DNA from 4 places in the Arthrobacter sp. FB24 genome. Region 1 is predicted to be linked to each of the others. Evidence: riboswitches for the same ligand, from Rfam matches in the RefSeq annotation. Region 1 holds a riboswitch; each other region holds the start of a gene.
What was found. A riboswitch is a leader RNA that binds a small molecule or an ion and turns the genes downstream of it on or off. The one in region 1 is predicted to bind thiamine pyrophosphate.
Positions count from the first base shown of each region.

Region 2: another riboswitch for thiamine pyrophosphate. It lies ahead of ARTH_RS19580 (ECF transporter S component); the one in region 1 lies ahead of thiC (phosphomethylpyrimidine synthase ThiC).
Region 3: another riboswitch for thiamine pyrophosphate. It lies ahead of ARTH_RS14130 (FAD-dependent oxidoreductase); the one in region 1 lies ahead of thiC (phosphomethylpyrimidine synthase ThiC).
Region 4: another riboswitch for thiamine pyrophosphate. It lies ahead of ARTH_RS12105 (bifunctional hydroxymethylpyrimidine kinase/phosphomethylpyrimidine kinase); the one in region 1 lies ahead of thiC (phosphomethylpyrimidine synthase ThiC).

Region 1 covers NC_008541.1:2,778,793-2,784,343, reverse strand. The annotation lists gene ffh (signal recognition particle protein) at 1-487, shown strand, start outside; gene ARTH_RS12615 (hypothetical protein) at 584-1,318, shown strand; gene thiC (phosphomethylpyrimidine synthase ThiC) at 1,287-3,167, opposite strand; TPP riboswitch at 3,162-3,269, opposite strand; gene ARTH_RS12605 (amidohydrolase family protein) at 3,355-4,437, shown strand; gene ARTH_RS12600 (VOC family protein) at 4,521-5,396, shown strand; gene ARTH_RS12595 (hypothetical protein) at 5,508-5,551, shown strand, end outside.
Region 2 covers NC_008541.1:4,348,542-4,354,092, forward strand. The annotation lists gene ARTH_RS19575 (ABC transporter ATP-binding protein) at 1-1,432, opposite strand, end outside; gene ARTH_RS19580 (ECF transporter S component) at 1,449-2,081, opposite strand; TPP riboswitch at 2,155-2,298, opposite strand; gene ARTH_RS19585 (DUF4235 domain-containing protein) at 2,449-2,712, shown strand; gene mnhG (monovalent cation/H(+) antiporter subunit G) at 2,730-3,149, opposite strand; gene ARTH_RS19595 (monovalent cation/H+ antiporter complex subunit F) at 3,139-3,417, opposite strand; gene ARTH_RS19600 (Na+/H+ antiporter subunit E) at 3,414-3,959, opposite strand; gene ARTH_RS19605 (Na+/H+ antiporter subunit D) at 3,956-5,551, opposite strand, start outside.
Region 3 covers NC_008541.1:3,129,618-3,135,168, forward strand. The annotation lists gene ARTH_RS14105 (DUF3107 domain-containing protein) at 1-89, shown strand, start outside; gene ARTH_RS14110 (hypothetical protein) at 138-440, shown strand; gene ARTH_RS14115 (4a-hydroxytetrahydrobiopterin dehydratase) at 437-790, opposite strand; gene ARTH_RS14120 (thiazole synthase) at 814-1,635, opposite strand; gene thiS (sulfur carrier protein ThiS) at 1,641-1,877, opposite strand; gene ARTH_RS14130 (FAD-dependent oxidoreductase) at 1,874-3,226, opposite strand; TPP riboswitch at 3,213-3,332, opposite strand; gene thiE (thiamine phosphate synthase) at 3,359-4,072, shown strand; gene ARTH_RS14140 (ferritin-like domain-containing protein) at 4,073-4,747, opposite strand; gene ARTH_RS14145 (RNB domain-containing ribonuclease) at 4,789-5,551, shown strand, end outside.
Region 4 covers NC_008541.1:2,678,764-2,684,314, reverse strand. The annotation lists gene ARTH_RS12110 (Rne/Rng family ribonuclease) at 1-3,227, shown strand, start outside; TPP riboswitch at 3,345-3,442, shown strand; gene ARTH_RS12105 (bifunctional hydroxymethylpyrimidine kinase/phosphomethylpyrimidine kinase) at 3,425-5,020, shown strand; gene rplU (50S ribosomal protein L21) at 5,344-5,551, shown strand, end outside.

The DNA of each region.
Region 1 (5,551 bases):
CATCCGCCAGCAGCTCGAGCAGTTCGACGAACGCGAAATCGACCGCGTCGAAGCGATCGTCCGCTCCATGACCCCTCATGAGCGCGTTGCCCCCAAGATCATCAACGGCTCGCGCCGGGCACGCATCGCCAAGGGTTCGGGCATGCACGTGTCGGATGTCAACGGGCTGCTGGAGCGGTTTGCCCAGGCACAGAAGATGATGAAGAAGATGGCAGCCGGCGGCGGAATGCCGGGCATGCCTGGGATGCCGGGCATGGGCGGCGGCGGAGGAGCCCGCAAGGGCGCCAAGAACGCACCAAAGAAGAAGGCCAAGTCCGGAAACCCGGCCAAGGCAGCGCAGGAACTCCGCGACGCCGAGGCCCGGCGCGCCAGCGCCGGCAAGGCGCTTCCGACCGGAGCGGCTTTCGGTCAGCAGGGAGCGGACTTCGATCCGTCACAGCTCAACCTGCCCAAGGGCTTCGACAAGTTCCTCGGCGGGAGCAAGTAGTTACTGGCGGCGCGGTTTTACGAACGGTCAACGTGGCTGCCGGCAGGTTCGATGTCGACCGGCCGAATTGTCCGGCCATTGCCATAGGGTTGGGGCATGTTTAAGCAGCGCGTAGTGTTCGTCCATGGTTCGGGAGCCTTCGGGTCTGCCGCGTGGCCCAAGCAGCACGGCATGGCCCTGGCCTACGACGCACTGTTCCTGCGCCGGCACGGTTTCGACGCGTCTGCGGAGCCCGTCGAATCGGACTTCCAGGCGGACGCCGGGATTGTGCTGGGGGCCTTGGCGGACGATGGCCGGGGCGCTGCCGGCGGGCACGTCGTGGCCCATGCCCAGGGCGCCATTGCGGCCATGATGGCGGCCGTGGAACGCCCGGACCTGGTGCATTCCCTCACTCTCGTGGAGCCCGCGTGCCTGTCACTGACCGCCGAACTGCCGGCCACTGCTGCGCACCGCGCCTTGATGCAGCCGCTTTTTGACGTGCGGCACCAGCTCGGCGACGACGACTTCCAGCGGGAGTTCGTCCGTCGGGCATTTTCCGTGCACAGTGATGGGCCGGCCACGCCGGAAGCACTCAACGCCGCCCGCCGGCTGCGGCTGCAGGCGCCTCCGTGGGAGGCGCCACTGCAGATCGTGCCGGGAGTCCCCACGCTCGTGCTCACCGGCGGCTGGGAGCCGCTCTACGAAGAGATAGCCGGTTACCTGCGTGAAACCGGTGCCCAGCACCGCGTTGCCGCGGGCGGACACCGGCCTCAGGATTCGGTGGAGGGAGACCGCGTTATCCGGTCGTTCATCGCGGAAGTCAGCAGGCGTCAGCACTCACGGGCGTCGTAGCGTCGCCCGTCGCTGCACCGTGCCGGCCCGGTCGTTCCGGGTCTGGAAGCTGCAGCTCGGGTAGGTAGACCTTGCCGCCGGCTGCGAGGAATTCGTTGCTCTTTTCACGCATGCCTGCCGCCATCTCGGCGAGTGCCGACTGTGCCTCGGCGGAACCGTACTCGTCCCTGATGTCCTGGCTGATGCGCATTGAGCAGAACTTGGGCCCGCACATGGAGCAGAAGTGCGCGGTCTTGGCTGGCTCCGCGGGCAGCGTCTCGTCATGGAAGGATTCGGCGGTGACCGGGTCCAGCGAGAGGGCGAACTGGTCCCGCCAGCGGAATTCGAACCGGGCCTTGGACAGGGCGTCGTCGCGTTGGTGCGCGCCGGGGTGGCCCTTGGCGAGGTCGGCGGCGTGGGCGGCGATCTTGTAGGTGATGACGCCTGTCTTGACATCGTCCTTGTTTGGCAGCCCCAGGTGTTCCTTGGGCGTGACGTAGCAGAGCATGGCCGTGCCGTAGCGGGCGATTTCCGTGGCGCCGATGGCGGAGGTGATGTGGTCGTAGCCCGGGGCTATGTCCGTGACCAGCGGCCCCAGCGTGTAGAACGGTGCTCCCTTGCAGAGTTCCTGCTGGCGTTCCACGTTTTCACGGACCAGGTGGAACGGCACGTGGCCGGGTCCTTCCACCATCACCTGCACGTCGAACTCCCAGGCGCGCTGCGTCAGTTCGGCCAGGGTATCCAGCTCGGCGAACTGGGCGGCGTCGTTCGCGTCCGCCGTCGCACCGGGCCGCAGCCCGTCGCCCAGCGAAAACGCGACGTCGTACTTGGCGAAAATTTCGCACAGCTCGTCGAAGTGCGTGTACAGGAAGTTCTCCTGGTGGTGGGCAAGGCACCAGCCGGCCATGATGGAGCCGCCGCGGGAGACGATGCCGGTCACCCGGTTGGCGGTCAGGGGCACATACCGCAGCAGCACGCCGGCGTGGATGGTCATGTAGTCCACGCCCTGCTCGCACTGCTCGATCACGGTGTCGCGGAAAATTTCCCACGTCAGTTTGTTGGCCTCGCCGTTGACCTTTTCCAGTGCCTGGTAGATGGGAACGGTGCCGATCGGCACGGGGGAGTTGCGGATGATCCACTCACGGGTGGTGTGGATGTCATCGCCGGTGGACAGGTCCATCACGGTGTCGGCGCCCCACAGTGTGGCCCACTGCAGCTTGTCGACCTCCTCCGCGATGGAGCTCGTGACGGCCGAGTTGCCGATGTTGGCGTTGATCTTCACCAGGAAGGCCTTGCCGATGATCATCGGTTCGGACTCCGGGTGGTTGATGTTGTTGGGGATGATGGCGCGGCCGGCAGCCACTTCGCTGCGGACCAGCTCCACGTCGCAGTTTTCGCGGAGGGCAACGAACTGCATCTCCGGCGTCACGACACCCTGCCGGGCGTAGTGCATCTGCGTGACAGTCCTGCCTTCGACGGCGCGGCGGGGCACGGGCTGCGCGCCCTTCCACTCCGCGGATGCGGCGCCGCGGCGCACGGCCGACCGGCCGTCGTCGAGCAGGTTCCGTTCCCGGCCGCCATAAGGCTCGGTGTCGGCCCGCGACTCGATCCACCGGGTCCTGAACGGTTCCAGGCCCACCACGGGATCGCTGCCGGGCCCGGCAGTCCGGTACACGCGGAACGGCGGGTTGGCTGCCCCGCCCGGTGAGTCCTCAAGGGCGATTTCGGTCACCGGCACCCGGATCCCGGTGGCTTCATCGGTGATGAATGCCAGCGAGTGCGACTTCAGGGACTGCGCTTCGGCAGGTGCCGAATTGCCGGGGGCGGCCTCGTTTTGGGCAGGGATCAGCTGTGTTTCTTGTGTATTCACGGAATACTCACTTCCTTCGCCGGCATTACCCGGACAGGTTCAACGGTCGCAGGCCGCGTCAGCCCGATCTCAGCCCTTGCAAGGGCACCCGTGTGGTCGTAGACGAAGCTACCACAGGGCCGGGGCGGGTCCGTGTAACATGCAGGTCACAACTGGGGAGGGCAGTCGGCCGGTCTAGGCTGGAAGCATGCGTGGCGTCATCGAATTCAGCGGGACCGTGCTCACCGCCCCGGACCGGGAACGGCAGGGCCTCTGGGCCGTGGACGGCAGGCTGACATTCACACGGCCGGCCGCTCCGCCTGACCTGGTGTTGAGCGGCTGGGTGCTGCCGGGCCTGGTCGATGCGCATTGCCACATCGGGCTAGGACCAGCCGGTGACGTTCCGGATTCCGTCGCCGAAGAGCAGGCTGTCACGGACCGGAACGCGGGCACGCTGCTCGTCCGTGATGCCGGCGCCGTCCACGACACGCGCTGGCTCCAGCAGCGGCCGGAGCTGCCGCGCATCATCCGCGCCGGCCGCCACATCGCCAGGACGCGCCGCTACCTCCGGGGATTCGCCATCGAAGTGGAACCGGAAGGACTGGTCGAGGCCGTACGCAAGCAGGCGCTGGCGAGTGACGGCTGGGTCAAGCTCGTAGGGGACTGGATCGACCGGGACGCCGGCGACCTTGCGCCGTCGTTCCCGGCCGCAGTGGTGCGGGACGCTGTGCGCGCCGCCCACGACGAAGGCGCCAGGGTGACCGCCCACTGTTTCGCAGAGGACACCCTGGATGACATGCTCGACGCCGGCATCGACTGCATCGAACACGGAACCGGCCTGCTGCCGCGCCACATCCCCCGGTTCGTGGACCAGCGCGTTCCCATCGTTCCCACGCTCATCAACATCGCGACGTTTCCGGACATCGCGGCTCGTGCGAAAGCGAAGTTTCCGGTGTACGCGGCGCACATGCAGGCGCTCTGGGAACGGCGGAACGAGCGCATCCTCGAGGCCTTCGAAGCGGGCGTGGCGATCTACGCCGGGACTGATGCGGGCAGTGTCATCAGCCACGGCAGGATCGTGGACGAGATCCAGGCGCTCCACGCCGCCGGCCTGCCAGCGGCGTCAGCCCTGGACGCCGCGTCCTGGGCGGCGCGGGAGTGGCTGGGAGCGGACGGCATCGCGGAAGGTGCCAGCGCCGACGTCGTGCTGTGCGAACTGGACCCCAGGGTCAATCCGGCCACACTTCGGCACCTCAAGCACATCGTTCTTCGGGGCCGGCATCTCCGCTAGGAATAAATTGAACCTTCAAGTAATTTACTATATGTAAGCGTCGCCGGACATCGGCGGCCTAGCTTCCGGAGTTTGGAGTTGGCATGACCACAGAATCCAGCAGCAATGACCTGCTGCCCGCCGATCTCGCCATGGGCACGGTGATGCTCAAGGTGGGCGACACGAAGCTGATGACGGACTATTACCAGCGCGCGCTCGGGCTGGACGTCGTGGCTGAGCAGGACGGCGGCGTGTACCTTGGACGGCGCGGAGCGCCCCTGGTCCATCTGGCGCCGGCCCCCGGGCTTAACCTCCCGGCGAAGGGCGAGGCGGGGCTGTTCCACACGGCACTGCTGTTCAAGGACCGCCCGTCGCTCGCTGCCACGGTGGCCTCTGCTGCCCGGTATGAACCGAGGCTTTTCACGGGAAGCGCAGACCACCTCGTCAGCGAGGCCTTCTACTTCAACGACCCGGAGGGCAACGGCATCGAACTCTACTGGGACCGCCCCCGGACCGCCTGGTCGTGGGAAGGTGCCAACGTGGTGATGGACAGCCTTGCCCTGCCGCCGCAGCGGTTCCTGCAGGACTACCTGACTGAGGACGCGGTGAGCGGTCAGCGCGACGCTGCGGCCGGCGTCGGGCACATCCACCTGCAGGTCGGCGACGTCCAGTCGGCGCACGACTTCTACGTGGGCACTCTTGGCTTCGAAAAGACTGCCGGATGGCACGGGCAGGCCCTGTTCGTCTCGGCCGGCGGCTACCACCACCACATGGCCATGAACGTCTGGAACAGCAGGGGCGCGGGACCCCGCCGGGACACCCTTGGTTTGGGAGAAGTCCTGATCGAAGTGCCAAAAACGGACGACGTCGGCGCGCTCGCCGACCGTTTGCGGGTTGCCGGCGTCGCGTCGCACCACACGGGAGCCGAGCTGCGGTTTGAGGATCCGTGGCGCAACCGGATCCGCGTCGCCGTCCGCTGAGGCGGCGCTGAGCTGCGCGTTCTTCTGGGTTAGGCTGAAGCCGGAAGTCCGGGAAGGCTGCGAAGCTGCCCGCCGGACCATCGCACCGCCGACGGAATGAGGATGATTTTCATGGGTTTCACCGAAATCTTTGTTTCCACCCACGATGAGGCGCT
Region 2 (5,551 bases), 1.6 Mb from region 1:
CGAAGGTGGGCTCGTCGAGGATCAGCACGCGGGGATGGGCGGCCAACACGGTGGCGACGGACAGCCGGCGCTTCTCTCCGCCGGAGAGCGTGTAGGGGTTGGCGTCCACCAGCTTGGTCAGCCGGAGACGCTCCAGGAGTTCGTCCACTCGGTCCTCTCCGTGGCCCAGGTGCCGCGGGCCGAACATCAGCTCATCCAGCACCCGGCCGGTGACGAACTGGTGCTCCGGCTCCTGGAACACGGTTCCGATCCGGGAGATCAGCTGCTCCGCCTTCCACTTGTACGGGTCAATGCCGGCACCTTCGCTGAGGTCAACCGTGGCGGAAACCGTGCCCGCCACCGGCTGGAGCAGGCCGGCGAGGGTCAGGGCAAACGTGGACTTTCCGGAACCGTTCGGCCCCGTGATGGTCAGTGCCTGGCCGGCACGGACCTGCGCCGTGATGCCGGACTGCACCGGTACCGGCTGGACAGCCTTGAACCGCCGCCGGCGGGGACGTTCGCGGGACACGGCAAGGTTCTCGGAGGCCAGCAGGAGGTTCCCGGCGCCCGGCTCTCCCGGGCCGCCCTGCGCTCCGGTGCCGGGTGCTCCGGTGGCACCGGTCCGCGCCCGGGTGGCGGGCACGTACCCGGGCACCCAGACGCCGGCGGCAACGAGCATGTCCCGCGCCTCTGCCAGGACCTGGTCCGGGGGGCCGTCCAGGAGCACCGCGGTGTCCGTGGCGGATCCCGGCTGCAGCACCACGATCCGGTCCACAAGGTCTTTCCATACGCCCACGCGGTGTTCCACCACCACCAGCGTTGCCCCGGTCTTGTCCAGGCACCGGCCCACGGCGTCACGGACTTCCAGGACGCCCGCGGGGTCCAGGTTGGCGGTGGGCTCGTCGAGGAGCAGCAGTCCTGGGCGCATGGCGAGGATGCCGGCCAGCGCGAGGCGCTGCTTCTGCCCGCCGGACAGGGCCGACGTCGGGTGGTCCAGCGGCAGGTGGGCCAGCCCGACGTCCTCGAGCGCCTCTCCGACACGCGTCCAGATGTCCGGGCGCGGGACGGCGAGGTTCTCGGCGCCGAAGGCGACGTCGTCCCCCACGCGGGAAAGGACCACCTGCGTCTCGGGGTCCTGCTGCATCAGGCCGGCTCGCCCGCGCCGGGCACGCGGCGGGGCGCCGTCGATCAGCAGGGTGCCGGTCTCGTCGGAGTCGTCGGCATCCGGCGTTCCGTCGTGGTGGGCTCCGGAGTCGCTGTCACCGAGCACCCCGGCGAGGGCATGCAGCAGCGTGGATTTGCCCGCGCCGGAGGGACCCAGCAGCAGCACGCGTTCGCCCGGCCGAATGTCCAGGTCCAGGCCGTGGACGGCGGGCCGGGACCGGCCGGCATGCCGCCAGCCCCAGCCGCGTGCCGTGACCGCTGCCGGGCGGACGGTGTCGGAAGACGTCATGAGCAGTGTGCGTTCATCAGGAGAAGACGGGCTCCGCCGCTGCCTTGCGGGAGGCGAAGGAGCTCAGCACGCCGGTCCGGGCCAGGCCGCGGGTGGCGATCCAGGACAGGCCGCCGGCGATGATCGCACCGGAGATGGCCGTGAAGATGATGTAAGCCAGCTTGTCGCCGGCGGCGTAGGCGATATTCCACCCCCACGGGGCGAACGAGTCGTTCAGGCCGCAGAAGAGGCCCGCAGCGGCACCGGCCAGTAGCGAAACGGGGAGGTTGAACTTCTTGTAAACGAACACCGCGAAGATGATCTCCGCACCGAGCCCCTGCACGAAGCCGGAGAACAGCACGGACGCGCCGTACTGCGAGCCCATGATCAGCTCACCGGTGGCGGCCACTGTTTCGCAGAACAGGGCGGCTCCGGGCTTGCGGATGATCAGCATGCCCAGGACGGCGGGAATCATCCAGCCGCCTGCGATGAGGCCGGTCAGCGGCGGGTAGACGGCGTTCATGGGCGGCGAAACGGCAGCGGCCCCCTGGGACCAGGCCCAGAAAATGACGCCGCCGGCTACTGCGATCAACGCGGCAACCACAATGTCCACCACACGCCAGTTGTACTTGCTGTTGCCAAGCGTCTGCTTGGCCGTCATTCCAGTCATTTTCTTCCTCCTGAGGTACAGGAGGGGAGAGTGCTACCCGGGCAGTCCGCGGCTTCCGCCGCCAGCTGCCGGACACTCTGAGAACTCGACTCCCTTGCGCCGGTACTAACCGGATCAGGTTCGAGGGTCTGCGGCTGTCCGCACTCTCAGCGCCCGCCTCCGGTTCCCTGGAAATGTTCCAGTGATGCCCGACGGCGACGCTCCCCTGTCGTATCAATTCGCCCTTGTGGGCGTGGATTAGTTTACACCCGCGGGCCCGCGAAATCCCGGGGAGGGTGTCACAATGCGCGGTGATGCGGCCGGGTTGATGCGGCTAGGCTAGGGGAAGCCCTGTTTCCGTCGTTTCCCACCTGTAAGGGGTACTGGAGTGAGTTTTTTCATCAAGCTGCTTGGAACCGGAGTGAGCCTGCTTGCCGGATTCGCCGGCACCAAGGCCGTTGACGTCGTCTGGGAAAAGATCACCGGCCGCAAGCCCCCGAAGGGCGACAAGGACGACGTCCCCACCACCCTGCGCAGCGCCCTGACCTTTGCGCTGATCTCGGCGGCTGTCAGCGCCATCATCCAGGTCCTGGCCAACCGGGGCACGCAGCGTGCCATCACCCGCTTCGCCAAGAGCCAGGACATCGTCTAGGCATTTGAGGGCCGCCGCTAGGCTGCGCCGTCGTCATCCTCGTCGGCGGCGCGCTTGGCGGCGGCCTTTTTGTCGGCTGCCTTCAGCACCACGGCCTCCAGTTCATCCGTGGTGAGCAGTTCCTTGTGCAGGTGCTTGGTGCGGTAGCCTGCCCTGCCCACCATGTGGGCAGACACCGGAACGGTGAGCACCTGGAAGATCCACGCCACGAAGAGCACGGGCCACACCCACCAGGTCCGCAGCTGCAGGCCCACCGAGGCCAGCAGCAGGAACAGCCCCAGCACCTGGGGCTTGGTGGCGGCGTGCATCCTGCTCATCAGGTCGGGGAAGCGCAACAGGCCGACCGCCGCACCGAGGGACATCAGGGCGCCCACCACCATAAAGACGGCCGACACTGCATCAATGATTGTGTCCACGGCAGATGGTTCAGGATTCATGGGGCTGCTCCCGCCGGTCGGCCACGAAGCGCGCCACGGTCACGGATCCGATGAACCCGATGATGGACAGCGCCACGAGCAGCATCAGGTTGTTCAGGTGCCGGTTGACGGCCATGTCTATGCAAAGCGTGGCACCGATGATGGCCAGCAGCACGTCAGAGGCCAGCACCCGGTCCAGCAGGGACGGGCCGATGGCGATCCGGACAATCGCCCCGGCTGCCGCCAGGGACAGGATCACGGCCGTCACGGCCAAGACAACGCCCATCATGCCCCTACCTCCTGTTTCAGTGCGGCCAGTTCCTCGCGGGTGCCCATGATCCTGATCAGTGCCGCCTCTGCGTCCCGGACCTCTTTGCGCAGGTTCACAATGTCCTCTCCGCTCCGCACGTTGAGTCCGTGGATGTAGAGCGTGGACGTGGAGCGGTCCACCTCAACCACCAGCGAACCCGGAATCAGCGAAATGACGTGGCCGGTGGCCGTCACCATCAGGTCCGAGTGGCTGCGCAGCTTGACCGCGACGACCGCGTTGGTCACCTTGGGCCCGCGGGCCAACGCCAGGTACAGCACCTGGAAGCTGGCGGCCACAACCTTGGCCAGGAACACCAGTGCGAACGGAACTGCCCGCACGATGCTGAAGCGGCCGCCCAGCTCCACCGGGGGCAGGTAGAAAAGCCGTGCCACCACTACCGCGATCAGCGCACCGAACAGCAGGTTACCGGGGCTGAAGTCCTGCCAGAGCGCTGCCCAGACGAACACCAGCCAGACGAGGAGGGGCAGTTCCTGCCGGATTGAGATCCGTCGGCGGTTCATTTGTTCCCCTCCTGCTGGACGGGTTCAGGCTGGGCGATCGGGGGCACGGGGGCGTTTTCGCCCAGCACGGCCTGGATGTAGGCGGACCGGTCCAGCATTTCCACGGCCGACTGGTCCGCCACCCGGAAGAGCGGCCCGGCAAAGACGGTGAGCGCCACACCGAAGGCCACGAGGCCCAGGGTTGATCCCACCATGGTCCGCGGCAGCAGCGTGACATTGCGCTTGCCTGCGCGGTCGCCCGTCTCGGAATCCTCAGGGGCCGCGAGCAGCACGGGGTCCGGGTTCTCGGCGTCCTCGGGTTTGCGCCAGAACGCGCGGTTCCACACACGGGCGACGGCCAGGAGCGTCAGCAGGCTGGTCACGACACCGCCGATCACCAGGGCGTAGGCCAGCGGGGTGCCAAGCTGCACACCGGCCTGCAGCAGCCCGAGCTTGCCCAGGAAACCCGAGAACGGCGGGATGCCGGCCAGGTTCATGGCGGGGATGAAGAACAGCAGGGCCAGGATCGGGGACAGTTTGGCCAGGCCGGCGACGCGGTCGATCGACGAGCTTCCGCCGCGGCGTTCGATCAGGCCCGTGACCAGGAAGAGGCTGGTCTGGATGGTGATGTGGTGGGCCACGTAGAACACCGCCGCGCCAAGTCCGGCCACCGAGGACATCGCCAGCCCGAACACCATGTAGCCGATGTGGCTGACGAGGGTGAACGAAAGAAGGCGCTTGATGTCGCTCTGGGCCAGCGCACCCAGGATTCCCACCACCATGGTCAGTAATGCCACCACCATCAGCGGAGTGTTCAGCGAGTCCCCCGGAAAGAGGAGCGTCTCGGTGCGCACCATGGCATAGACCCCCACCTTGGTCAGCAAGCCGGCGAACACCGCCGTGACGGGGGCTGGTGCCGTGGGGTACGAGTCAGGAAGCCAGAAGGACAACGGGAAGACAGCCGCCTTGATGCCGAAGGCCACCAGCAGCATCACGTGCAGCAGCATCCGCGTTCCGGAGTCCAGGTCCGCGAGCTTGACGGCAAGGTCCGCCATGTTGATGGTTCCGGTGGCGCCGTAGATCATGGCGATGGCGATCAGGAACAGGACGGAGGACACCACGGAGACCACCACGTAGGTCACGCCGGCACGGATGCGGGGGCCGGTTCCGCCGAGGGTCATCAGCACATAGCTCGCCGTCAGAAGGATCTCGAACCCCACGTAGAGGTTGAAGAGGTCGCCCGACAGGAACGCGTTGGACACGCCGGCCACCAGGATCAGGTAGGTGGGGTGGAAGATCGACAGCGGCGCGTCCTGGTCGCCGTCGGCCATGCCCTGGCCGGTGGCGTACACCAGCACCGCGAGGCTGACCGTGGAGGAGACCACCAGCATCAGGGACGAGAACTGGTCCACCACCATCACGATGCCCCACGGGGGCAGCCAGCCGCCGATGTTGACGGCCGCGGTTCCGCCGTCCCAGACGGACGCCAGCAGCACGCATTCCAGCAGGAGCGTCAGCGAGAGCAGCGTAATGCTGACGGCCCGCTGGGCCTTGGAGTGCCGGATCAGCACGAACGTCAGGGCGGCACCGAGGATGGGAAGTACGACGGCGAG
Region 3 (5,551 bases), 350 kb from region 1:
GCCGTGTGATCATCATTCCCGCCAACGTCCTGGGTTACGTGGAGATCGGCGCCGAGGAAGCCCGCCGCGTCGGTTTCGGCCAACTCTAGGCCGCCGCTTCACCTGTCCGAAACGCCCTGCAGCAAGGAGTTCGCTGAATGCTTTCCCTGGTAATCGTGGCCCTCGTGACTGTGGCCGCAGGCTTTGTTGTCTGGGCCAACGACAGGCGGCATGCCAAGTACGGCATCGGCATGCCTGCAGGGGTGGCCACTGCGGTGGGGATGCTCAGCTGGATCATCTTCATGGCAGCAGGGCTTGGTTACCAGCCCGGCCTGACGTGGATTCCGTGGGTGCTGCCCATGGTCCTGGGCACCGGGGCGGCTCTCGCCGCCGCGGTGTACCTGGGCCGGAAGCGTGCCCTGCATGATACGAAAGAGCTCACCGCCGCGCTGCGGCTCTAACTACGTGAGGCGCCGGGCGGGGGGTATTTGCCGGGCTCCGCGGAGGCCGACACAGCGGCGGCCGCCCGGCTGACGGCCGCGGCTGCGGCGATGTCACGCCCTGTCACCCGTGTGCCGGCGTCATGTGAGCTGAAGCGGATGAACACCCTGTTGTACCGCCAGTCCAGATCGGGGTGGTGGTTTTGTTCCTCAGCCAGGCGCCCGACGGCGGCAATCAGCTCAAGCGCAGCGGCCGCCGTCGGCGCCTTGAAGACGGTCACCAGAGCACCCGGCTGGTAGAGCCAGTCGGAAAGTTCCGTGAGTGCGGCGTCAATCTGGGTTTGGGTAAGAATATCTTCCGTGCCGGTCATCAGTGGCTCCTTGGATGGTCCGCCTACAGGAACTCGGCCCGGCCTTCCATGGCCGACGAGGCGAGGGCGTGCTCGCGGCGCGGAATCCGTCCTGCCGCCTTCGCCAGCCTACCGGCGATGACTGCGTGTTTGAAGGCCTCCCCCATCATCGCCGGGTTCTGCGCCCGGGTCACTGCTGTCGCCAGCAGTACCGCGTCGCACCCCAGTTCCATGGCGAGCGCCGCGTCGGACGCCGTGCCGATGCCGGCATCCAGCACCACGGGAACGGATGCCCTGGAAACGATGAGCTCAATGTTGTGCGGGTTCAGGATGCCCAGGCCGGTGCCGATCGGGGACCCGAGGGGCATCACGGCGGTGGCCCCGAGGTTCTCCAGCCGAAGCGCCAGCACGGGGTCGTCATTCGTGTAGGCGAACACCTTGAACCCGCGGTTTACCAGCTGCTCGGTGGCGTCCACCAGCTCCACGGCGTCCGGCAGCAGGGTGTGTTCGTCGGCGATCACTTCAAGCTTCACCCAGTCAGTCTCCAGCGCCTCCCGCGCCAGTTCCGCCGTCATCACGGCGTCCCGTGCGGTGAAGCAACCGGCGGTGTTGGGCAGGACCCGGATGTTGTGGTCCACCAGGAGCTGGAAGAGCGAGCCTGTTTCGGCCGGCGAGTAGCGGCGCATGGCCACGGTGGTCAGTTCCGTTCCGGACGCGATCAGGGCGGCCCCCAGCCCATCGAGGCTGGGAGCACCGCCGGTACCCATGATCAACCGTGATCCTAGCGGCACGCCGTCCACGATGAAGGCGTCCGCCGCAGCCTGCTGCCCGGTCCCTGCCGTGCCGGCAACCGTTGTTCCTGCCATGATGCTCAACCTCCCTGTACCGCGGTAACAAGTTCGACGTCGTCGCCCTCGGCCAGTGCCGTGACGAACCATTGGCTGCGCGGCACCACCTCGGAATTCCGCGCTACCGCCACGCCCAACTTTTGGCCGTCGGCAGCCTGCCCGTTTGGCGCGAGGTTCCTGCCGGTGACCTGGCTGACGAGGGTGGTGACGGACGCGCCGTCGGCCACCGCGTGTGCCGTGCCGTTCAGTGTGATGTTCATGCTGTTTCCTTGTTCGGGTCAATTGTGACGGTGTGCGCGGGAGTTGCCGGTCCGGCCGAAACGCCGGAAAACCGGTCGGGCCGGAACGGGGTCCAGCGTGGATCGGCGTCGCCGTCCATCAACTGCCTGCAGATGGACGCCGCGGCAGGAGTGAGCAGGACGCCATGCCGGAAAAAGCCGGTGGCAATGATCAGCCCCTCAATATCCATGCCGGTTCCTGCGGCCGCTACTCGGCCCAGCAGCGGCGCGTTGTCCGGCGTTCCCGGACGGGCCCTCGCCGTGGCTTCGAGCAGTTCCAATTCGGCGACGGCGGGGACCAGCACCTGCGCATCGCGGAGCAGCTGGTAGACGCCGCCGGCGGAAACGGCCGACCCTGCGGGTGTTACGGGCCCTGCAGGCGCCGTAACGGCGGTGCCGATGCCCGCTCCTGACAGCGAATCTTCACGCTGCGTGGCCCCAATAACCACGGTGCCGTCCTGCCGGGGCACGATGTAGACGGGAACTCCGTGGACCATTCCTCGGACCGTGGATGTCACCAGGGGCTGCAGGTAGGCGGGGACGCGCAGGCGCAGGATGTCGCCGTACACGGGGCGCAGCGGCAGCTGAAGTCCGGGAGGCATTCCGCCCAGGGACGCGGATTCCAGTCCGTTGGCAATGATTGTTTCGCCAGCGTGCACGGTGCCTCCCCCGGCCAGGCTGACGCCGCTGACGCGCCCGTCGTCCCAGAGCAGGCCGGCGGCCCGGTCACGCACGGCGGCCCCTGGCAGGAGCTCCGCGATCCGGGCGAGGAGTTTGCGGGGATCCACCTGATGGTCGGCCGGGATGTCGAAGGCGCAGGATATCCCGGGGCTCAGCAGCGGCTCCCGTGCCCGGGCTTCCCTGACCGTCAGCGGTTCCACCGTTAGGCCGCTGGCCTGCTGGACGGCGCGCAGGTCGGCGAGCGCCCGGCGGTCTGCGGCGTCGGCACCCACGGCGAGGGTCGCCGTCGTAAGGTAGCCGGTGTCCGGGCCGTCGCCGCCGTGTTCATGGGAGGCACGCCCGGTTTCCAGGCCGGCCGCGAAGGCCGGCCACAGTCCCGAGGAGTGGAGCATGAGCTCCAGGAGGTCTTCCTCCTGGTAGTGGAGTTCGCTGACCGGCGCCAGCATGCCTGCGGCGGCCCAGCTCGCGCCCGTTCCCGGTGCGTCGTCGATGATCACCACGGACCTGCCCGACTTCCGGGCTTCCCAGGCGATCCCGTGGCCGATTACTCCCCCGCCGATCACGGCGACGTCTGCGCTGATGTGCACGCCGTGCCCGTCGCGACTGCGCGCGGGTGGGCGGGTGGGCGGGGATTGCGGGGTCATTGTCATCCTTCCCTACGCCGGTACTAACCGGATCAGGTCAAGCGGTCGGCTCTGACGCCCTCTCAGCCCTGCAGCTTTGTGACAGCTGCGGCGGGCTCCCGCGGTACTCCCCCAGTTTAGGGGAACTAGGCTTGTGCCATGACCGAGCAAGCTCTCCTTACTGATGCCCGCCTGTACCTCTGCACTGATGCCCGCACGGACCGCGGCGATTTTGCCGACTTCGTTGATGCCGCCTACGCAGGCGGCGTGGACATCATCCAGCTCCGCGACAAGGGCCTGGAAGCGGCCGAGGAGCTCGAGCTGCTCGAAGTACTGGAAACCGCGGCCCGCCGCCATGGCCGGCTGTGGTCGGTCAACGACCGCGCGGACATCGCCTCGCTCTCCGGCGCCCCGGTGCTTCATGTAGGGCAGAAGGACCTCCCCCTGGCGTCCGCCCGGAAGTTCCTCGGCGGTGAAGCCGTGATCGGCCTGTCCACGCACAGCCACGGGCAGATCGATGCCGCCATCGCCGCATCCCGTGGTGCGGGAGGCCTGGATTATTTCTGCGTCGGGCCGGTGTGGGCCACTCCCACGAAGCCGGGCCGTGCCGCCGTCGGCCTCGAACTGGTCCGCTATGCGGCGGAAGCCGCCGGCAAAACGACCGCCAAAACAACTGGCGGCGCTGCGGGGCCAACGGTTGACGGGCCGCGCCTGCCGTGGTTCGCCATCGGCGGCATCGACCTGGGCAACGTAGAACAGGTGGCGGCTGCAGGAGCGGAGCGGATCGTGGTGGTCCGCGCCATCACCGAGGCCGACGACCCCGCCGCGGCCGCGAGGTCGCTGCTGGCGGCACTCGACGCCGGCGCATCCTGACTATCCGGTCAGGCCGAGCTGCGTCATCCGCTTGGAGTGCTTCTCTGCCAGCCCGGCGATCAGCCCACTGACCAGCTCTTTCGCGGCGGCACTGTCCTCGCCGCCGATCAGGCTTCCCAGGAACGCATGCTCGTAGCTGACGCGCTGCGCCTGGGTCAGTGCTTCGCCCAGCAGCCGCCTGCCCCATAGGGCAAGCCTCGACGCGAGCCTCGGATCATCGGCGAGCGCGCTCCTCAGCCGTTCGCGGAGAACTTCCGTTGTCTCGTCGGAGGCCTGGATCTGTTCGATGACGTCCCGCGTTCCGGCATCAACATAGCGGGAGATAGCCCGGTAGAAGTCTGCAGAAACCGTATCGATCACGTAGGCCTTCATCAGTGATTCGTACCAGTCGGCCGGGCGCGTCCGTGAATGGAAATAGTCCACGGCCGCCTGGAACGGCAGCATGGCATCCTCGGCGTCGATCCCCATGGCCTCAAGCCGGGCGCTCACCAGCTCGTAGTGCCGGAACTCCACCACGGCAATCCTGCCGAGCACGGCCCGGTCGTGAAGGGTCGGCGAATACCGCGCGTCAGCGGAGAACCTCTCGAAAGCTGACAGCTCGCCGTAGGCCATCATTCCGAACAAGTCTGCGACGAAACGGTTGTAGCGAGCGGTGTCAGCCGGGGATGTGCTCATCGTCCAAGACTAATGGCGCAAATGGAGCTAACCTGACTTTCGTGTCACATCATCACCTGACTCCAAATGTCCACGAACAGACCAACCGGCTGGCCGAAGCGCTGAACGCGCTGCGCACGGAGTTGGAGCTGCCCGGGCCCTTCCCTGACGATGTCCTGCGGGATGCGCTGGCGGCCATCGCGGAACATAAGATGCCTGACCTGGACCTCACCGATGTGGGCTTTGTGACCATCGATCCCCCGTCTTCCACTGACCTGGACCAAGCCCTCTTCATCGAACGGTCAGGCGACGGGTACAAGGTTTTCTATGCCATCGCCGACGTGCCGTCCTTTGTGGCACCGGGCGGTGCGCTCGACGCCGAGACGCGCCGCCGGGGGCAGACGTTCTACGCCCCGGACGGTCGGATTCCGCTGCACCCGGAGGTCATCAGCGAGCAGGCCGGCAGCCTGCTTGCCGGCCAGTTGTGCGCCGCCTTCGTGTGGGAGTTCGACCTGGATGCGGCGGCCCAAGTGGTGTCGGTGCTGGTGCGCCGGGCCAGGATCCGGAGCCGGGCGAAGCTCACCTATAAGGGAGTCCAGGCCGAGCTGGATTCCGGCAGTGCCGCCCCCGTCCTCCTGCTCCTGAGGGAGGTAGGGATCAAGCGCGTGGAACTTGAGCGGCTCCGCGGCGGCGCCAGCCTCAACATGCCGGAACAGGAAATCGAACAGCTGCCCGACGGCGGCTACCGCATCGTGGCGGCTCCGCCCCTCCCCGTGGAGGACTGGAATGCGCAGATCTCCCTCATGACCGGCATGGCTGCGGCTG
Region 4 (5,551 bases), 100 kb from region 1:
CGGAAGCCGTCGAAGCGGAGGCAGCTCCCGCGGAAGCTCCCGCAGCCGATGCCGCCGCGGAGGAAAAGTCCCCGGTGCGCCGCAGCCGTTCACGCAAGAAGGTGGAGCCCGCCGAACCGCTTCCGGTTTTTGCCGATGACTCCGCCGCCCCCGTGGACGCGGTGCAGGCCGACACTGCACCCGCAGGGGAGGCAGTAGGGACGGCAGAAGTCGTCGAAAAGCCCGTCCGTCGCCGGGCCTCGCGCGCCAAGGCCCCCGCGAAAGCCGCCGAAGCCCCCCAGGCCGCCGAGCCTGCCGTCACCCTGGGTACCGAGGCCCGGGATGTTGCGGCCGTTGCCGAGCCGGCAGCTGAAGAAGAAGTGGTTGCCGCAGCCCAGGAAACAGAAGTCCAGGAACCCGCCGCTCCCGTGGCTGCCACTGAGCAGCCCGCGGCAGCCGAAGCCGCCAGTCCCGTCGGCGCGCTCTTCCTCGAGCCCGGTTCGGTGACGTCCATGATTTTCCAGGCACCGGACCTGAGCACCGTGGTCCGTCCGGCAGCCGCGCCTGCCGTGGCAAAGGAAAACGACGAGGAAGACACGGAAGAGGACACCGAAGAGGTAGACGCAGGCGGCTCCCGTCGGCGCCGCAGCCGCGGACGCCGTGGCCGCAGCCGTGTGACCGACCGGGAAACTGCCGGTGAGGCCGAATCCGCCGAATCCGCCGAAGGCGCAGCGGGCGACGAGGACTCGGATGAGGAATCCACCCGGACCGCGGACGACGGCGTTACCTCCCGCCGTCGTCGTCGCCGCCGCCGCGGTGACCAGGACCTCGAACTGACGGGCGGGGGAGACGACGACCCGCCCAACACGGTGACCCGGGTCCGTGCACCCCGGGCCATCAGCGAGGCGCCGGTCAACAACCGCGTCACGTCCGTCAAGGGTTCCACCCGGCTTGAGGCCAAGAAGCAGCGCCGCCGCGAATCCCGCGACACCGGCAGGCGCCGTACTGTCATCACCGAGGCCGAGTTCCTGGCCCGCCGGGAGTCGGTGGACCGCCAGATGATCGTTCGCCAGCGCGACGACAGAATCCAGATCGGTGTCCTGGAGGACGGCGTCCTGGCTGAGCACTTCGTTTCCAAGACCCAGCAGGACTCCCTGATCGGCAACGTCTACCTGGGCAAGGTCCAGAACGTGCTGCCTTCCATGGAAGCCGCTTTCGTGGACATCGGACGCGGACGCAACGCAGTCCTCTACGCCGGTGAAGTCAACTGGGACGCCGTCAACCTCGAAGGCAAGCAGCGCCGGATCGAGAACGCGCTGAAATCCGGCGACTCCGTGCTGGTCCAGGTCACCAAGGATCCGGTCGGCCACAAGGGTGCACGCCTGACCAGCCAGATCTCGCTGCCCGGCCGGTACCTCGTGTACGTTCCCGGCGGATCCATGACCGGCATCTCCCGGAAGCTGCCCGACGTCGAGCGCAACCGCCTTAAGCGGATCCTCAAGGACCGCCTGCCGGAAGACGCCGGTGTGATCGTCCGCACCGCTGCCGAGGGCGCGTCCGAGGAAGAACTGACGCACGACATCAACCGCTTGCGTGCCCAATGGGAAGGCATTGAAAGCCAGGCCACGTCCACGAAGATCCTTGCTCCGGAGCTCCTCTACGGCGAACCGGATCTCACCATCAAGGTGGTCCGGGACGTCTTCAACGAGGACTTCTCCAAGCTGATCGTCTCCGGCGAGGAAGCCTGGGACACCATCGAGGCGTACGTGACGTACGTGGCACCGGACCTGGTGGGGCGGCTCGAAAAGTGGACCAAGGACACGGACATCTTCGCGGCCTGGCGCATCGACGAGCAGATCCACAAGGCCCTGGACCGCAAGGTCTTCCTGCCCTCCGGCGGCTCCCTCGTGATCGACCGCACCGAAGCCATGACCGTGGTGGACGTAAACACCGGTAAGTTCACCGGCAGCGGCGGCAACCTGGAGGAAACCGTCACCAAGAACAACCTGGAAGCGGCTGAAGAAGTGGTGCGCCAACTGCGGCTGCGCGACATCGGCGGCATCATCGTCATCGACTTCATCGACATGGTGCTCGAATCCAACCGCGACCTTGTGCTGCGCCGCATGGTGGAGTGCCTCGGACGCGACCGGACCAAGCACCAGGTTGCGGAAGTGACCTCGCTGGGCCTGGTGCAGATGACCCGCAAGCGCATGGGCACCGGGCTGCTGGAGGTCTTCGGCGAGCAGTGCGAGGCCTGCGCCGGCCGCGGCATCGTCACCCACGACGAGCCGGTGGAACACCGCCGGGCCAACACTGTTGCCGCCGAGCACCACGTGCAGCGGACGGAAGCCCAGCAGCCTCCCCGGACGGAGCGCAAGAGCCGCCGCCGCGGCAAGGGCGGCCAGCCGGCCTCCGAGGCTGTTCCGTTGACGCCGGCCCCGGTGCACCACGAGCCCACCGAAGCCGAACGCCACGCCAAGGCTGAAGCGACCCGCGTTGCCCTGGCCAACATCGCTGCGGCAGCACACGCCGCCCACCTGCATGACTCCGAGACGGGCCATGCAGCCCCGGCGGCCGCCGCACAGGCAAGTGCCGCACAGGCTGTCGGCCAGGCACTCGCCGCGCAGGCTCCTTCCGGGCAAGCCGGAGCGACGGCCGGGGAAGGGGCGGCCCAGCCGTCCACCACCCAGCCCGCCACGGCAAGGCCGGCCAAGGTGTCGGAATCTGAAGCAGCAGCCGCAGGACGGCCCGCGGCCGTTCTGACCTTCGGTGGCGAAAAGGTGGCACTGCCGTTTGTTGAGCATGCCGGCGAAGCACCCGCGTCCGGAGCCGCCCTGACTCTCGACCGGCTCGCTGAGGCTTTCGCGCACCTGGGTGAGCCTGCAGCTGCTGAGGCTCCGGCGTCACCGGCTGAGCAGCAGGCTCCGTCCGCCCAGGCGCCGGTCGAGGCACCCGCCCGTGTGCCGTCGGTCCAGGCCCCGGCAGCACCCGCTGCTGAAGCCGACTACACCGACCACACTGCGGTCCAGGGCCGGGCGCGCCGTCCCCGCCGTCACCGGAGTGCCAGCCGCGCCCAGGGCGCAGCCAACGAGACGTCCGTGGAACACCACGAAACTGCTCCTGTGGCCGCGTCAGGGCACACCCATGAGGCAAAGGCTCCCGAGCCGGCGAAGAAGGATGTGCCCGCCAAGGCACCGGCCAGCGAGCCGATCATCCTGGGTGTGGGAGTACCGGCCTCCGAGCTCTGATCCCACAGCACCACGGTCCCACACGCTGACATCGCGGGTGCGGTCCGGGACTGGCGTAGCAATACGCCGGTTTCGGGCCGTGCCCGTGAGTTCGTTGCGGTGGAACAGCTAGGCTAGGGGACTGACACGGGGTGCCGCGCACAGGGCCGGCTGAGATCCACACCCGTTGAACCTGTCCGGTTAGCACCGGCGAAGGGATGTCTCCTTTGGCCTCATCATTCCTGCCCACCCCTGCCTCCGAAGTCGCCCGCGAATCATCACCGGGCGGCACTGTCCTGCGCAGTACGCCCCGGGTCCTGGCCATCGCCGGCTCCGATCCGTCCGGCGGGGCGGGGATCCAGGCCGACCTCAAAAGCATTGCCGCAAACGGCGGATACGGCATGGCTGCCATCACCGCCCTGACGGCGCAGAACACCCGTGGCGTTCGTGCCGTGCACGTGCCCCCGGCGGATTTCCTGACGGCCCAGCTTGAAGCCATCAGCGACGACATCAGCATTGACGCCGTCAAGATCGGCATGCTGGGTGACTCTTCGGTGATCGCCGCTGTCCGCAGCTGGCTGGAGAAGGCCCGTCCCGCCGTCGTGGTTCTTGACCCCGTGATGGTCGCCACCAGCGGGGACAGGCTCCTGCAGGAGGCGGCCGAGGCGGCACTGCGCGAACTCCTGCCCCTCGCCGACCTCGTCACTCCCAACCTGGCGGAACTGGCGATGCTCCTCAACGAACCGCTCGCGGACGACTGGGAGGCGGCACTCGCCCAGGGGAAGCGCCTCGCCGCCCGGACCGGCGCCACTGTGCTCGTCAAGGGCGGACACCTCGACGGCGGGGAGTGCCCTGACGCGCTGGTCAACACGGCAGGGCTGCTCGCCCAGGACGTTGTGGTTGTACCCGGCGAGCGGATCGATACCATGAACAGCCACGGCACCGGCTGCTCCCTGTCCTCGGCAATGGCCACCGCGCAGGCGAGGCTGGGGGACTGGGAGGAATCCTTGCGGACAGTGAAGCCATGGTTGCAGGGGGCGCTCCGGGAAGCCGGCGCCTTGGACGTGGGAACAGGCAACGGCCCGGTGCACCATTTCCACCACCTGGCCCCCAAAGGAAGTGATGCGCCCCCCGAAGGCCGGTTCGCAGCGGTGCTCTGGCAAGATGCCGGGCCGGACCTGGACGCCGTCTACGAGCTCGACTTCATCCGCGGCCTGGCCGACGGCTCCCTCACCGAGCAGCACTTCGCCTATTACCTTGCCCAGGATGCCATCTACCTGAACGGCTATTCCCGGGTACTTTCGCGCGCCGCCGCCATTGCCCCGACCGAGGTGGAACAGCTGTTCTGGGCGCGGTCGGCACAGCAATGCCTTGAAGTCGAGTCCGAACTGCACCGGACATGGCTCAGCACACGGAACGTGGACACCGCACTCGGACCGGTTACGAAGTCCTACGTGGACCACTTGCTGGCCTCATCCGTTTCAGGCAGCTACGGGGTACTCGTCGCCGCTGTGCTCCCATGCTTCTGGCTGTATGCAGAGGTGGGTGCCACCCTGCACGGGCAGTTCCTTGCTGCCGGGTCGGCCCCGGACCACCCGTACGCCGAATGGCTCCGCACCTACGCGGACGAAGGGTTTGCCGCCGCCACCCGGCAGGCGGTGCGCATTGCCGACGACGCTGCCCGTGCCGCGTCTGACGCGGAGCGGCAAGCCATGCGGGTGGCCTTCCGGCAGTCGTGCCGGTACGAGGTGGAATTCTTCGACGCGCCGAGGCTTCACGCTGCACCGCAAAGCATTCCCGAGCCGGTACGATAGTGGGGCACGGTTCCGGAAGTCGTTGCGGCAACAGTCTGTTTTGAGCAGAGTGGCGCCTATCACGTACTACCACCGGAGTCAGCCTCATTTGCGGCCGAAGGCAAAATTAGCGTATTCTAGATCTTCGGTGCTTACGCCAACACTTGGGTTATAACCTCAGAACGGTCCGTTTGGAATTCCAGATGGCATTGTTCCTTGGATAACTCATGGGTTCCCCCGGGGAACCCACCGGCGTTGAGGCACAGCGTGAACCAGGCCAAACAATTGGACCCAGGTTCCGCACGCAAATCTAGTAATAAACGTCGAGAGAAGTGAGTTCCCCAGTGGTGTACGCGATTGTCCGCGCAGGCGGCCGCCAAGAGAAGGTTTCCGTTGGAGACTTCGTTACCCTGAACCGCGTCCCCGGTGGAGCCGGCAGCACCATTGAGTTGCCCGCACTGCTCCTGGTAGACGGTGACAAAGTCACGTCTGCCGCTGCGGACCTGGCCAAGGTAACGGTTACGGCTGAGATCCTTCAGGACCTTCGTGGTC